One region of the Mesorhizobium sp. 113-3-9 genome, then DNA from elsewhere that is predicted to be linked to it. Evidence: predicted binding sites of a transcription regulator. Region 1 holds the regulator's gene; the other holds the start of a gene.
The links. Region 1 encodes HrcA, which represses chaperone genes, less so after heat shock. Its sites were predicted from a motif close to GTTAGCACTCNCNNNNNGNGAGTGCTAAC; they were not measured.
Positions count from the first base shown of each region.

Region 1 (5,862 bases):
CCATAGTCCTTCGCCGACTTCGCTTCGAAGCCGAACGGCCCCATCAGATCGGCGAATTCGCGCAGCTTGCCGGCATTGTGGCTGGCGACGACGATCTTCTTTCCATCAAGAGAATGCATCAAAGGCCCCAGATTCTTGGCTCGGCAAACTCGATCGAATTGCCCGAGGGGTCGCGTATATAGAGCGAACGGCCGCCTTGCGGCCATTCGAATTCGCTTTCGATGGCTATTCTTTTTGCCTCCAGATGGGCTTTCCAGGCCACGATTTCCGCAGCGGTCGCCGCGAAGCAGAGATGACCTTCGCCGGCCGCGCCATGCGGCGGCACTTTCAGCCGGGCGTCCGGCGCCGGAGGTATTCTGGTCGCCTCGGCGTTGAAGACCAGCAGCACGCCCGGCCCGCAGCGGAAGAAAAGATGTCTGCCGTCCACCTTGCCGAGCAGGTCGAGGCCGAGCACGCCGACATAGAATTCTTCCGCCGCCGCCAGATCGGTGACGTACAGGGCTGATTCAAGGATGGCGGAAGGGGTCACCAGAAAATCGATGGCTTACGCCACCGCCATCTGCTGCAGGCTGACCAGGCGCTGGATGCCTTTCTTGGCCAGGCCCATCAATTCCGCGAACTGCCCTTCCGAGAAAGGCTCGCCCTCGGCGGTGCCCTGGATCTCGACAATGCCGCCCTTGCCGGTCATGACGAAGTTGGCGTCGGTGCCGGCCGAGGAATCCTCGAGATAGTCAAGATCGATGACCGGTTGGCCATCATGGATGCCGCAGGAAATCGCCGCGACATGGTCCTTCAACACCTTGGCGACGCTGGCCATCTGCCGGGCTTCCATCCAGCGCAGGCAATCATGGAGCGCCACCCAGCCGCCGGTGATCGAGGCGGTGCGGGTGCCGCCATCGGCCTGGATGACGTCGCAGTCGACGGTGATCTGCTGTTCGCCCAGCGCCTGCAAATCGACCACGGCGCGCAGCGAACGGCCGATGAGGCGCTGGATTTCCAGCGTGCGGCCGCCCTGCTTGCCGGCCGAAGCCTCGCGGCGCATGCGCTCGCCGGTCGAGCGCGGCAGCATGCCGTATTCAGCCGTCACCCAGCCCTTGCCGGAATTGCGCATCCAGCCCGGCACCTTCTCCTCGAGGCTCGCCGTGCACAGGACATGGGTGTCGCCGAACTTCACCAGGCACGAGCCTTCGGCGTGCTTGGAGACGCCGCGCTCGAAGGAGATGGCGCGCATTTCGTCGAATTGGCGTTTGGAGGGGCGCATTCGGGCTTCTTTCCAGTCATTTTTCGGAATCGTGGCCGGCTTTTAGACGCATGGGGGGCAGCGCGCAAAGGAAAACGGACCGGTGATCTGACACAGACACCCGGGATGATCCGACACAGACACCGGGTTGCGCCCACCGTGCCGAAGTCTATATCCTGAACAAGGAGGTTTTTGGCCGAATGACCAAGGCAATCGATCCGGGTTCGCAACCGCTTGCACTGCAATCACTCGACATGCGCTCACGCGACATCTTCCGGCGCATTGTCGATTCCTATCTCAGGGACGGCGAGCCGGTGGGCTCGCGCAGCCTGTCGCGCATCCTGCCCTCCTCGCTGTCGCCGGCCACCATCCGCAATGTGATGAGCGACCTCGAGCACCTCGGGCTGATCTACGCGCCGCACATCTCGGCCGGCCGCCTGCCGACGCAGGCCGGCCTGCGTTTCTTCGTCGACGCCTTCATGGAGCTTGGCGACCTTTCCGACGAGGAGCGCCGCACCATCGAGGCACAGGTGCGAGCCTCCGGCTCGGGCGCGACGCTGGAGCACATGCTGACCGAGGCCAGCCAGATGCTGTCGGGCATGTCGCGCGGCGCCGGCCTGGTGCTCGCCGCCAAGAACGAGGTGGCGCTGAAGCATATCGAATTCATCCAGCTGGAACCGACCAAGGCGCTTGCCGTGCTGGTGTCGCAGAATGGCGATGTCGAGAACCGCGTCGTCGAGCTGCCCGCCGGCATCACCCTCTCGCAGCTGCACGAGGCCTCGAATTTCCTCAACGCGCATATCCGCGGCCGCACGCTGGCCGAGGCGCGGACCGAGATCGCCCGCATCAAGGAAGAGACGCGAGCCGCGCTCGACACGCTGTCGCAGGACCTTGTCGAGAAGGGGCTTGCGGTGTGGGCAGGCGCCGAAAGCGGCCTGCCGGCGCGGCTGATCGTACGCGGGCGCGCCAACCTGCTCGAAAACGTCACCGCCCAGGCCGATATCGAACTGCTGCGGCATCTGTTCGAGGACATGGAGACGCAGGACGGGCTGATCCAGCTGCTCGATCTAGCCGAACAGGGATCGGGCGTGCGCATCTTCATCGGCTCGGAAAACAAGCTGTTCTCGCTGTCCGGCTCGTCGCTGGTGGTCGCGCCCTATCGCGATAAGGATGCCCGCGTCGTCGGCGCGCTCGGCGTCATCGGCCCGACCCGGCTGAACTACGCCCGCATCGTGCCGATGGTCGATTATACCGCGCAGCTGATATCGCGCATGTTAAGGTAGCGCCCCGGACAGAAGAGACGGGCAGCAAGGAGAAAAAGAATGGCGCTCGAAGAATTCAAGGCCCGGATCAGCCTGCTGCTCGAGGAGATGGTCAACCAGCCGGAAGACCAGCACGAAATCCAGGAACAGCTGCGCGAAAAACTGCGGGAGATGCGCGCCATGGGCCTGCCGCTGCCGGCGGATCTCGTCGCGCTGGAAAAACGCCTCGACGACGATTTTTACGCTGCCGGGACATAGACCGGAAACCGGTCTTTCGCTTCCTCGACGCATCGTATGAGGCGGAACCTCTGGACAGACCTACCGTTGGTTTCCTTCGCGACCAGATGGAGGACAAGATGATCCGATCGGCCGGCCTGGTGCTTCCAGCGCTCTTTCTCGCAACAGCGGCATTCGCACAGCAGGCGGACCAACCGGTGCTGAAAGGCCCAGCCGCCTTCGGCGACTGGCGCGCCGACAAGCCAGGTGTGCGTCGCCTGATCAAGCCAGAAGACCTGCCGAAGCCCTATGTCACCAAATCCGCCTCGAACAGCGCCGGGCTCGCCGACATGCCGGCAGGCGCGAAGCCGCAACTGCCGCCGGGGTTCTCGGCCGAGCTGATCGCGTCCGGCATCGACAATCCGCGCGTCGTGCGCATCGCGCCGAACGGCGACCTGTTCGTCGCCGACAGCGAAGCCAACCAGATCCGTGTCTACCGCCTGTCCAAGGACAGTGCCAAGCCCGTCGAGGACGCCATCTTTGCCCGCAATCTCAACCAGCCCTATGGCATCGCCTTCTATCCGCCGGGCAATGACCCGCAATGGGTCTATGTCGCCAACAGCGACAGGATCGTGCGCTTTGCCTACCGCAATGGCGAGCTGAAGGCCGCCGGCGAGCCGCAAACCATCGTCGACAGGATTCCCTCCAACCATCACTGGACGCGCGACATCGTCTTTTCGCCTGACGGCAAGGCGCTCTATCTGTCGGTCGGCTCGGGTTCGAACATCGCCGAGGACATGGGCAAGGCGCCGGATGGCGGCCTCGAAGCGTGGGTGACGTCGAAGCCACTTGGCGCGACATGGGGTTCCGAGGACGGCCGCGCCGACGTGCTGGCCTTCGACCCGGACGGCAAGAACGGCCGCATCGTCGCCACCGGCCTGCGCAACTGTTCGGGCATGACCGTGCAGCCGGCGACCGGGGCGCTGTGGTGCGTCGTCAACGAGCGCGATGCGCTCGGCGACAATGTGCCGTTCGAGTACGCAACATCGGTCAAGGACGGCGCCTTCTACGGCTGGCCCTGGTACTATATCGGCGACAATGAGGATCCGCGCCACAAGGGAGCGCGGCCCGATCTCGCCGGCAAGGCAACCATTCCCGATGTGCTGATGCAGGCGCATTCGGCGCCGCTCAACATCGCCTTCTACGACCGCCAGGATCTTCCGGCCGGCACCGGTTTTCCCCAGGACTACAGGGGCGACGCCTTTGTGGCCCTGCACGGGTCGTGGAACCGCGGCAACAGGACCGGCTACAAGGTCGTGCGATTGCTGTTCGAGGACGGCAAGCCGACCGGCGAGTACGAGGATTTCATGACCGGCTTCGTGGTCTCCAATGGCGAGGTGTGGGGCCGGCCGGTGGGTGTGGCGGTGGCGAGCGACGGTGCTCTGATCGTCACCGAGGACGGCAACGGCACCATCTGGCGCGTGACCTATGGCGGTGCCCGCTCCTGAAGGATCCTTGCCCGGCTGGCGCAGCTCTCCTCGCAGGGGGAAGGCCGCGATGTCTGGTGCAATGGATTCCGACCCCAGGGAATTCAACCGTGGCGCGCGCCATGCGATAAAGCTCTCCGATCCGAGACCGAAACCATGACCCTCACCGGCTTCCTCACCTACAGCGCCGCCCTTGGCATCGCCGCCGCCATCCCCGGCCCCGGCATCACCGCGCTTGTCGCGCGTGCGCTCGGCTCCGGCTTCCGCTCGTCGCTGGCGATGTTCTTCGGCCTGATGGTTGGCGACCTCACCTATCTTACCGCCGTGGTGCTTGGCCTCGCCTTTGTCGCGCAGACCTTCGGCATGGTGTTCCTGGTGATCAAATGGGCCGGCGTCGCCTATCTGGCGTTTCTGGGCTGGCGCTTCTGGACCGCCGGCATCACGCCCGAAACGGTTGAGGCCAGGAAGGGCAAGGGCGGACTGGTTTCGAGCTTTATCGCCGGCCTCACCGTCACGCTCGGCAATCCCAAGACGATGATCTTCTACCTCGCCATCACGCCGACCATCGTCGACCTGAAGACCATCACATTGGCGGACTACGGCATTCTCGCCGCGCTGACGGTCATCGTCCTGTTCGTCGTCCTGGTCCCTTACCTGGCGCTCGCCGCCAAGGCGCGCTGGTTCCTGAAATCGCCGCGCGCCCTGAAGGTGCTGAACCGTACCGCCGCCGGCTTCATGGTCGGCGCCGCGGCAGCGATCGCCGCCCGCCAGTAGCACCCTTTCAGCCAAAACATTCCGGTGCCAGGCTTTTCCGCGAAATGCTTTTCCGGGACGACGGCGTTTTAGACACAGGCCCCACTCGGATATTTCCGGCCGACAGCTTATGTTGCGCGGCTGAAAGCCCTATCTTGCCGGCTGCAATGCCACTTGCCTGAACTCCTGGGAGCGAAACCATGAACAAGCCCGTCACCTCCGCCCGCGCCCCCGGCCGCGGCCGCATCTACAGTTCCATCACCGACACGATCGGCGACACGCCCCTGGTACGGCTCGACAAGTTCGCCAAGGAGAAGGGGATCGTCGCCAACCTCGTGGCCAAGCTCGAATTCTTCAACCCGATCGCCTCGGTCAAGGACCGCATCGGCGTGGCGATGATCGAGGCGCTGGAGGCGGCAGGCAAGATTTCACCCGGCAAGACGACGCTGATCGAACCGACGTCGGGCAACACCGGCATCGCGCTCGCCTTCGCCGCCGCCGCCAAGGGCTACAAGCTGATCCTGACCATGCCCGAGACAATGTCGATCGAGCGTCGCAAGATGCTGGCGCTGCTCGGCGCCGAACTGGTGCTGACCGAAGGCCCGAAAGGCATGAAGGGCGCCATCGCCAAGGCCGACGAGCTGGCCGCGACGATCCCCAACGCCGTCATTCCGCAGCAGTTCGAAAACCCCGCCAATCCGGAAATCCACCGCAAGACGACCGCCCAGGAAATCTGGAACGACACCCAAGGCGAGGTCGACATCTTCGTCGCCGGCATCGGCACCGGCGGCACCATCACCGGCGTCGGCCAGGTGTTGAAGAAGCACAAGCCTTCGCTGCATGTCGTCGCCGTCGAGCCGGAAGCCTCACCGGTGCTGTCGGGCGGCCAGCCAGGCCCGCACAA
Region 1 is NZ_AP023246.1:913,202-919,063, forward strand. Features, by position in the region: gene rdgB (RdgB/HAM1 family non-canonical purine NTP pyrophosphatase) at 1-119, opposite strand, end outside; gene MesoLj_RS04275 (VOC family protein) at 119-529, opposite strand; gene rph (ribonuclease PH) at 545-1,261, opposite strand; gene hrcA (heat-inducible transcriptional repressor HrcA) at 1,441-2,523, shown strand; gene MesoLj_RS04290 (hypothetical protein) at 2,563-2,760, shown strand; gene MesoLj_RS04295 (PQQ-dependent sugar dehydrogenase) at 2,859-4,226, shown strand; gene MesoLj_RS04300 (LysE family translocator) at 4,362-4,979, shown strand; gene cysK (cysteine synthase A) at 5,159-5,862, shown strand, end outside.

Region 2 (5,862 bases), 1.1 Mb from region 1:
CAGACGGCGACTGCCGTCGAAAACCTGCGCCAGCAGGGAATAAACCGCATTAACATCGATCTCATCTACGGTCTTCCCAATCAGACGATGCAGTCCTGCGTCCAGACCGCCACGGTGGCGGTGGCGATGCGCCCGCAGCGGATTGCCGTGTTCGGATACGCTCACACGCCGTCTTCTAATAAACATCAGCGCCTCATCGAAAAGGCAGGACTACCGGACAGCGCTGCCCGCGCCGAACAAGCTGCGGCCGTCGCCGAGACGCTGGTTGCTGCCGGCTACCGAGAGATTGGGGTCGACCACTTCGCCTTGCCGGACGACGAGCTCGCATTGGCTCAGAAAACCGGTCGCCTGCGGCGCAACTCCCAAGGTTACTCTGCCGACACCTGCAAAACCCTGATCGCCTTTGGTGCGTCGGCTATCGGGCGTGTTGGAGAGGGTTACGTCGAGAACGCAGGCGCGCTGGAGGCCTATAGTCAGCATATCGCAGCTGGTCGCTTGGCAACGTCGAAGGGCTACCGTCTCATCGGCGAAGACCGCGTCCGAGGCGCAATCATCGAGCGACTGATGTGTGATCTCGAGGCCGACGTACCGGCAATCTGTGCCGCCCACGGATTTGATTGGACCCATTTTCTCGATTCAGCTGAGCGCTTGGCGATGCTGGCCGACGACGGGATAGTGGACGTCGAGAATGGCTTCATCCGCGTGCGGCATGGCCATCGCATTTTGCTTCGCTCTGTTGCTGCCGCGTTCGACGCTTATCTCGACCAATCGTAGTGAGCCACAGCGAGTCACCATGAGCGGAGGCCTGAGAAGGTCGACTGTTGCAATCCGCTGTGGATCGGAAGTCCTTTGTGTACCCGTTTTTGCAGCACCGTGATGTTCAGTGCCCTGTACGAGCAATGCCCGCGTTTCCGGATCACGAGGGGTATTTGCAGCGCTCGAACCGCCGCTTTGGTTCAGTGCGAACACGAGGAATGGTCGGCATGTTCACTTGTATAGGGGGAGATGGCCACCTTACTCTGCTCCGTGAACCCTGGGACGTCATCGCGCTTTCGGCAGGCGTTCAACGAATACGAATCCTAGGTGTTAAGGACATCCCATGGCATTCAATATTGCGATCTATCTGAATCGTATCGGCCTTGCTCGAGTGCCGACAACGGTCGACGGTCTTGTTGCCCTTCAGCAGGCTCAAATGCGCGCGATTCCCTTTGAAAACATCGATGTGCTGTTGGGTGATATACCCAATCTGACTGAGAATTCGATCTGGGCCAAACTGATCAATGCCCGGCGAGGGGGGTATTGCTTCGAATTGAACAAGTTGTTTGGCTTGGCGCTCGAAGCACTCGGTTTCACGATCCAGCCCATCCTTTGCAGAGTGCGTATGGGTGCTGCGGAGGGTGGGCCACGCACACACCAGGCATTCATCTTAACCATCGAGGGCGTCGACTGGCTCGCCGACGCTGGCTTCGGTGGTCCAGCACCGATTGCACCGCTACGGATCGATACAGAGGAACTGCAAACAGCTGGCCGTGACGTGTTTCGCCTGCGAGCTGACTCCGCCAGCGGAGAACTCGTCGTTGAACGCAAGAACGGGAATGAATGGTTCCCTCTTTATGGTTTCGATCGAGCCACCGCCTTGCCCTCAGATTTTGAGGGCGCCAACTTCATCTGCGCTCGCTGGGACCGTTCGCCGTTTCCATCCAGCCTCATGATGAGCGTGCTGACAGCCGAAGGGCCTGCGAACTTGTTCAACAAGGATTTCAGCTTGATTCGGAACCAAATTGAGGAAACAGAAACCCTCAAAACGAAGAGCGAACTGCAGCGAGTCTTGTCCGATGTTTTTCGGCTGCACCTTCCTCGGTCCACGATTGATTCGTTGTGGGAAAAGCTTGGGTCGCGTGGACGGGTATAGGAAAGAAGGCCGTCAAGCTTGCACTGCGGCGGTTTTCAGCAGTCGGATTTGCCCTTTTTGCAGGCACCGTGTGTGGCATCACTCGAAGCCCCATACGTAAATGACCCTGCTCGCTTAAGACCGCTCACCAGCCGTCAGCGGTGGCAGCCAATCGGCAGCTCTAACCATGATCTCCGAATTGGAAAGGTGAGCGTCGGTTACGGTGTCGCCACAAGCGATCAAGCATACCAGTCGACCCAGCATCAGGCTGCGCTGCCGTGTCCACCGCGCGCTACTAGCGCTCACCAGATCGGCTGGATGAGAACCTTCCATGCCCGGTCGGAGACCTATCGCGCGGCGCAAGCATGCATCACCGATGCGCACACCCGGCATCCACATTCTCGATTTTGGGGCAATGGAACGACCGCGTCATCCGATGGGCAGTTCTTTCGCGCGAGCGACCGAGCGGCGAAGCGCGGCGACGTCAATCTGCACTATGGCAGCGAGCCGGGCTCGAAGTTCTATAGCCATCTGTCAGATCAGTACGGCTACTTCAGCATCCTGCCGATCAGCCCGACCGAAAGCGAGGCAGCCTATGTGCTCGATGGGCTGTTCGACCAGGACACGATCCTCGACATCCAGGAACACTTCACCGATACGGGCGGCGCGAGCGATCACGTCTTCGGGCTGTTTGCCCTGATCGGCAAACGCTTCGCGCCGCGACTACGCAACCTCAAGGACCGGAAGTTCCGCACGTTCTCCGAAGCGATGAGCGCTCCTTTTGGCGATGCAACCCGAGGTTAGGGATGAATTGCAAAAGGCTCAAGACTGTTCGGCTGGCCGTCGATTCCGGCCGACTGCTCGGCCGTTAATTTCACATAATTTCACATTCCAAATAAGACACAAAAGTCGGCCCAAAGCTTACGGCCGAAACGCGCGTAGGCAGTGGGATTGCGCCGTAAATGGGGGTCCGGCTTCCGCGCCGATTCCACATCTTTTGCCCTCCGGTCCGTCCCCCCGCCCGTCTTGACTAAGTACGAACCTACAGCCTATCTCACGATCATCTTAGCACTCCCCAATAGCGAGTGCTAACCACCCTCCGGCAACGGAGAACCTTTCAACCTGCGCACCAGGGATAGTAAAAATGGCACAGTCGAATTTGCGGCCGCTTCATGACCGCGTGGTCGTTCGCCGAGTCGAATCCGAATCCAAGACCGCCGGCGGGATCATCATACCCGACACGGCAAAGGAAAAGCCGCAGGAAGGCGAGATCATCGCCGTCGGTTCCGGCGCCCGCGACGAAGCCGGCAAGCTCGTTCCGCTGGACGTCAAGGCCGGCGACCGCATCCTGTTCGGCAAGTGGTCGGGCACCGAAGTCAAGCTCAATGGCGAAGACCTTCTGATCATGAAGGAAGCCGACATCATGGGCATCATCGGCTAACACGCCGCTGCCTTTCATCCGTACCATCCAATCTGAATTTCGGGCGAAATGCCCAGGAGTACAAAATGGCTGCCAAAGACGTAAAATTCTCCCGTGACGCCCGCGAGCGCATGCTGCGCGGTGTCAACATCCTCGCCGACGCGGTGAAGGTGACGCTCGGCCCCAAGGGCCGCAACGTCGTTATCGACAAGTCGTTCGGCGCCCCGCGCATCACCAAGGACGGCGTCACCGTCGCCAAGGAAATCGAGCTTGAAGACAAGTTCGAAAACATGGGCGCACAGATGGTCCGCGAAGTTGCTTCGAAGACCAACGACATCGCCGGTGACGGCACCACGACCGCAACCGTTCTGGCGCAGTCGATCGTCCAGGAAGGCCACAAGGCTGTTGCCGCCGGCATGAACCCGATGGACCTGAAGCGCGGCATCGACCTCGCGGTTAGCGACGTCGTCTCGACGCTGATCAAGAACGCCACGAAGATCAAGACCTCGGAAGAGGTTGCCCAGGTCGGCACAATCGCCGGCAATGGCGACGAGTCGGTCGGCAAGATGATCGCGGAAGCGATGCAGAAGGTCGGCAACGAAGGCGTCATCACGGTTGAGGAAGCCAAGACCGCCGAGACGGAACTCGAAGTCGTCGAAGGCATGCAGTTCGACCGCGGCTATCTCTCGCCCTACTTCGTCACCAACGCCGACAAGATGGTTGCCGATCTCGAGGACGCCTACATCCTGCTGCACGAGAAGAAGCTCTCCAACCTGCAGGCGATGCTGCCGGTTCTCGAAGCCGTCGTGCAGACCTCGAAGCCGCTGCTCATCATCTCGGAAGACGTCGAAGGCGAGGCCCTGGCCACGCTGGTCGTCAACAAGCTGCGTGGCGGTCTGAAGATCGCCGCCGTCAAGGCGCCGGGCTTCGGTGATCGCCGCAAGGCCATGCTGGAAGACATCGCCATCCTCACCGGTGGCCAGGTCATCTCGGAAGACCTCGGCATCAAGCTCGAGAACGTCGGCCTTGACATGCTCGGCCGCGCCAAGAAGGTGTCGATCTCCAAGGAGAACACCACCATCGTAGACGGTGCCGGCAAGAAGGAAGAGATCCAGGGCCGCGTCGCCCAGATCAAGCAGCAGATCGAGGAGACCACCTCGGACTACGACAAGGAGAAGCTGCAGGAGCGTCTCGCCAAGCTCGCGGGCGGCGTTGCGGTGATCCGCGTCGGCGGCGCGACGGAAGTCGAAGTCAAGGAAAAGAAGGACCGCGTTGACGATGCGCTGAACGCGACACGCGCAGCCGTCGAAGAAGGCATCGTTCCCGGCGGCGGCGTTGCCCTGCTGCGCGCTTCGCTGAGCATCAACGCTGTCGGCGCAAACTCCGACCAGACCGCTGGCATCAGCATCGTGCGTCGTGCGCTGCAGGCTCCGGCCCGCCAGATCGCGGCCAACGCCGGCGCGGAAGCCTCGATCGTTGCCGGCAAGATCCTTGAGAACAAGGGCGCGACCTTCGGTTTCAACGCCCAGACCGGCGAATATGGCGACATGATCGCCATGGGTATCGTCGACCCGGTCAAGGTCGTGCGCACGGCTCTCCAGGACGCGGCCTCGGTCGCAGGCCTGCTCGTCACCACCGAAGCCATGATCGCGGAGGCTCCGAAGAAGGAGTCGGCTGGCGGCGGCGGCATGCCTGGCGGCATGGGCGGCGGCGGCATGGGCGGCATGGGCGGCATGGATTTCTAATCTAGCCTCTATCAGCTTTCGGATACCGAGAGGGCGGCACCGACGCCGCCCCCTTTCTTTGGGACGGAGCCGGTCGGAAAAGGTTTGGGCTCGCGTGATATTATCGTGCGCGCGCCTACACGGCCACACTACATCGTCGCAGTGGAGCTTTCGGGTGGCGTACTGAACAAACATGGCTTTGTGCGCGACTATCAAGACTTAGCAGCGCTTAAGCCACTACATCGATGGCACGTTCGACCATGGCGGTAGGTTTTCGATATGCCTGGTATGAGCGGCCGTGGAAGCCGCTCAAAGAATGATACCGCAGTGCTGTTGCCAACGTCGGCGATTTCGATGATCGACTCCGCCTATGCCAGCTCTTCACGAGCTCTATCCGCGCTTGCCTGTTATGGAGCGAAAGCCTTAGCGCGACTCGTGATTGAGGCTGTCATTGCTATGGGCTAATCAGTCGGGAAGCTGCGCTTGCAATGACCGAGGGCCGGAACGATCTCGTCCGATCATCTGGCACAAGTTGTGCTTATTAGTACGTTGCGAAGCTAGTAACTTAACCATGAAGGGGGACGACGGTTTGACCGTGACACAGTCGCTGACGAGACGTCTCAAAAATCCCGAGCTATTTGACGATCTGGCCGGTGTGCCTGGTCGGAAGGCGGAGCAATCCACGAGGCGTTTTTCGGTGTTCAATCCCTCAACGGGCGAGCTGTTGGCTGAGCTTCCAGATATGGATGTCCGGGACGTTTCCAAGGCAATCGATAAGGCTGAAGCTGCGCAGGAACATTGGGCGGCGCTCACCGCGCGCGAGCGCT
Region 2 is NZ_AP023246.1:7,369,276-7,375,137, forward strand. Features, by position in the region: gene hemN (oxygen-independent coproporphyrinogen III oxidase) at 1-774, shown strand, start outside; gene MesoLj_RS35195 (arylamine N-acetyltransferase family protein) at 1,100-1,912, shown strand; partial or broken gene MesoLj_RS35200 (Tn3 family transposase) at 2,180-2,671, shown strand; gene groES (co-chaperone GroES) at 3,036-3,332, shown strand; gene groL (chaperonin GroEL) at 3,398-5,056, shown strand; gene MesoLj_RS35220 (NAD-dependent succinate-semialdehyde dehydrogenase) at 5,607-5,862, shown strand, end outside.
Region 2: a site for HrcA is predicted at 2,956-2,984, ahead of groES (co-chaperone GroES). Genes of this name have one in related genera too.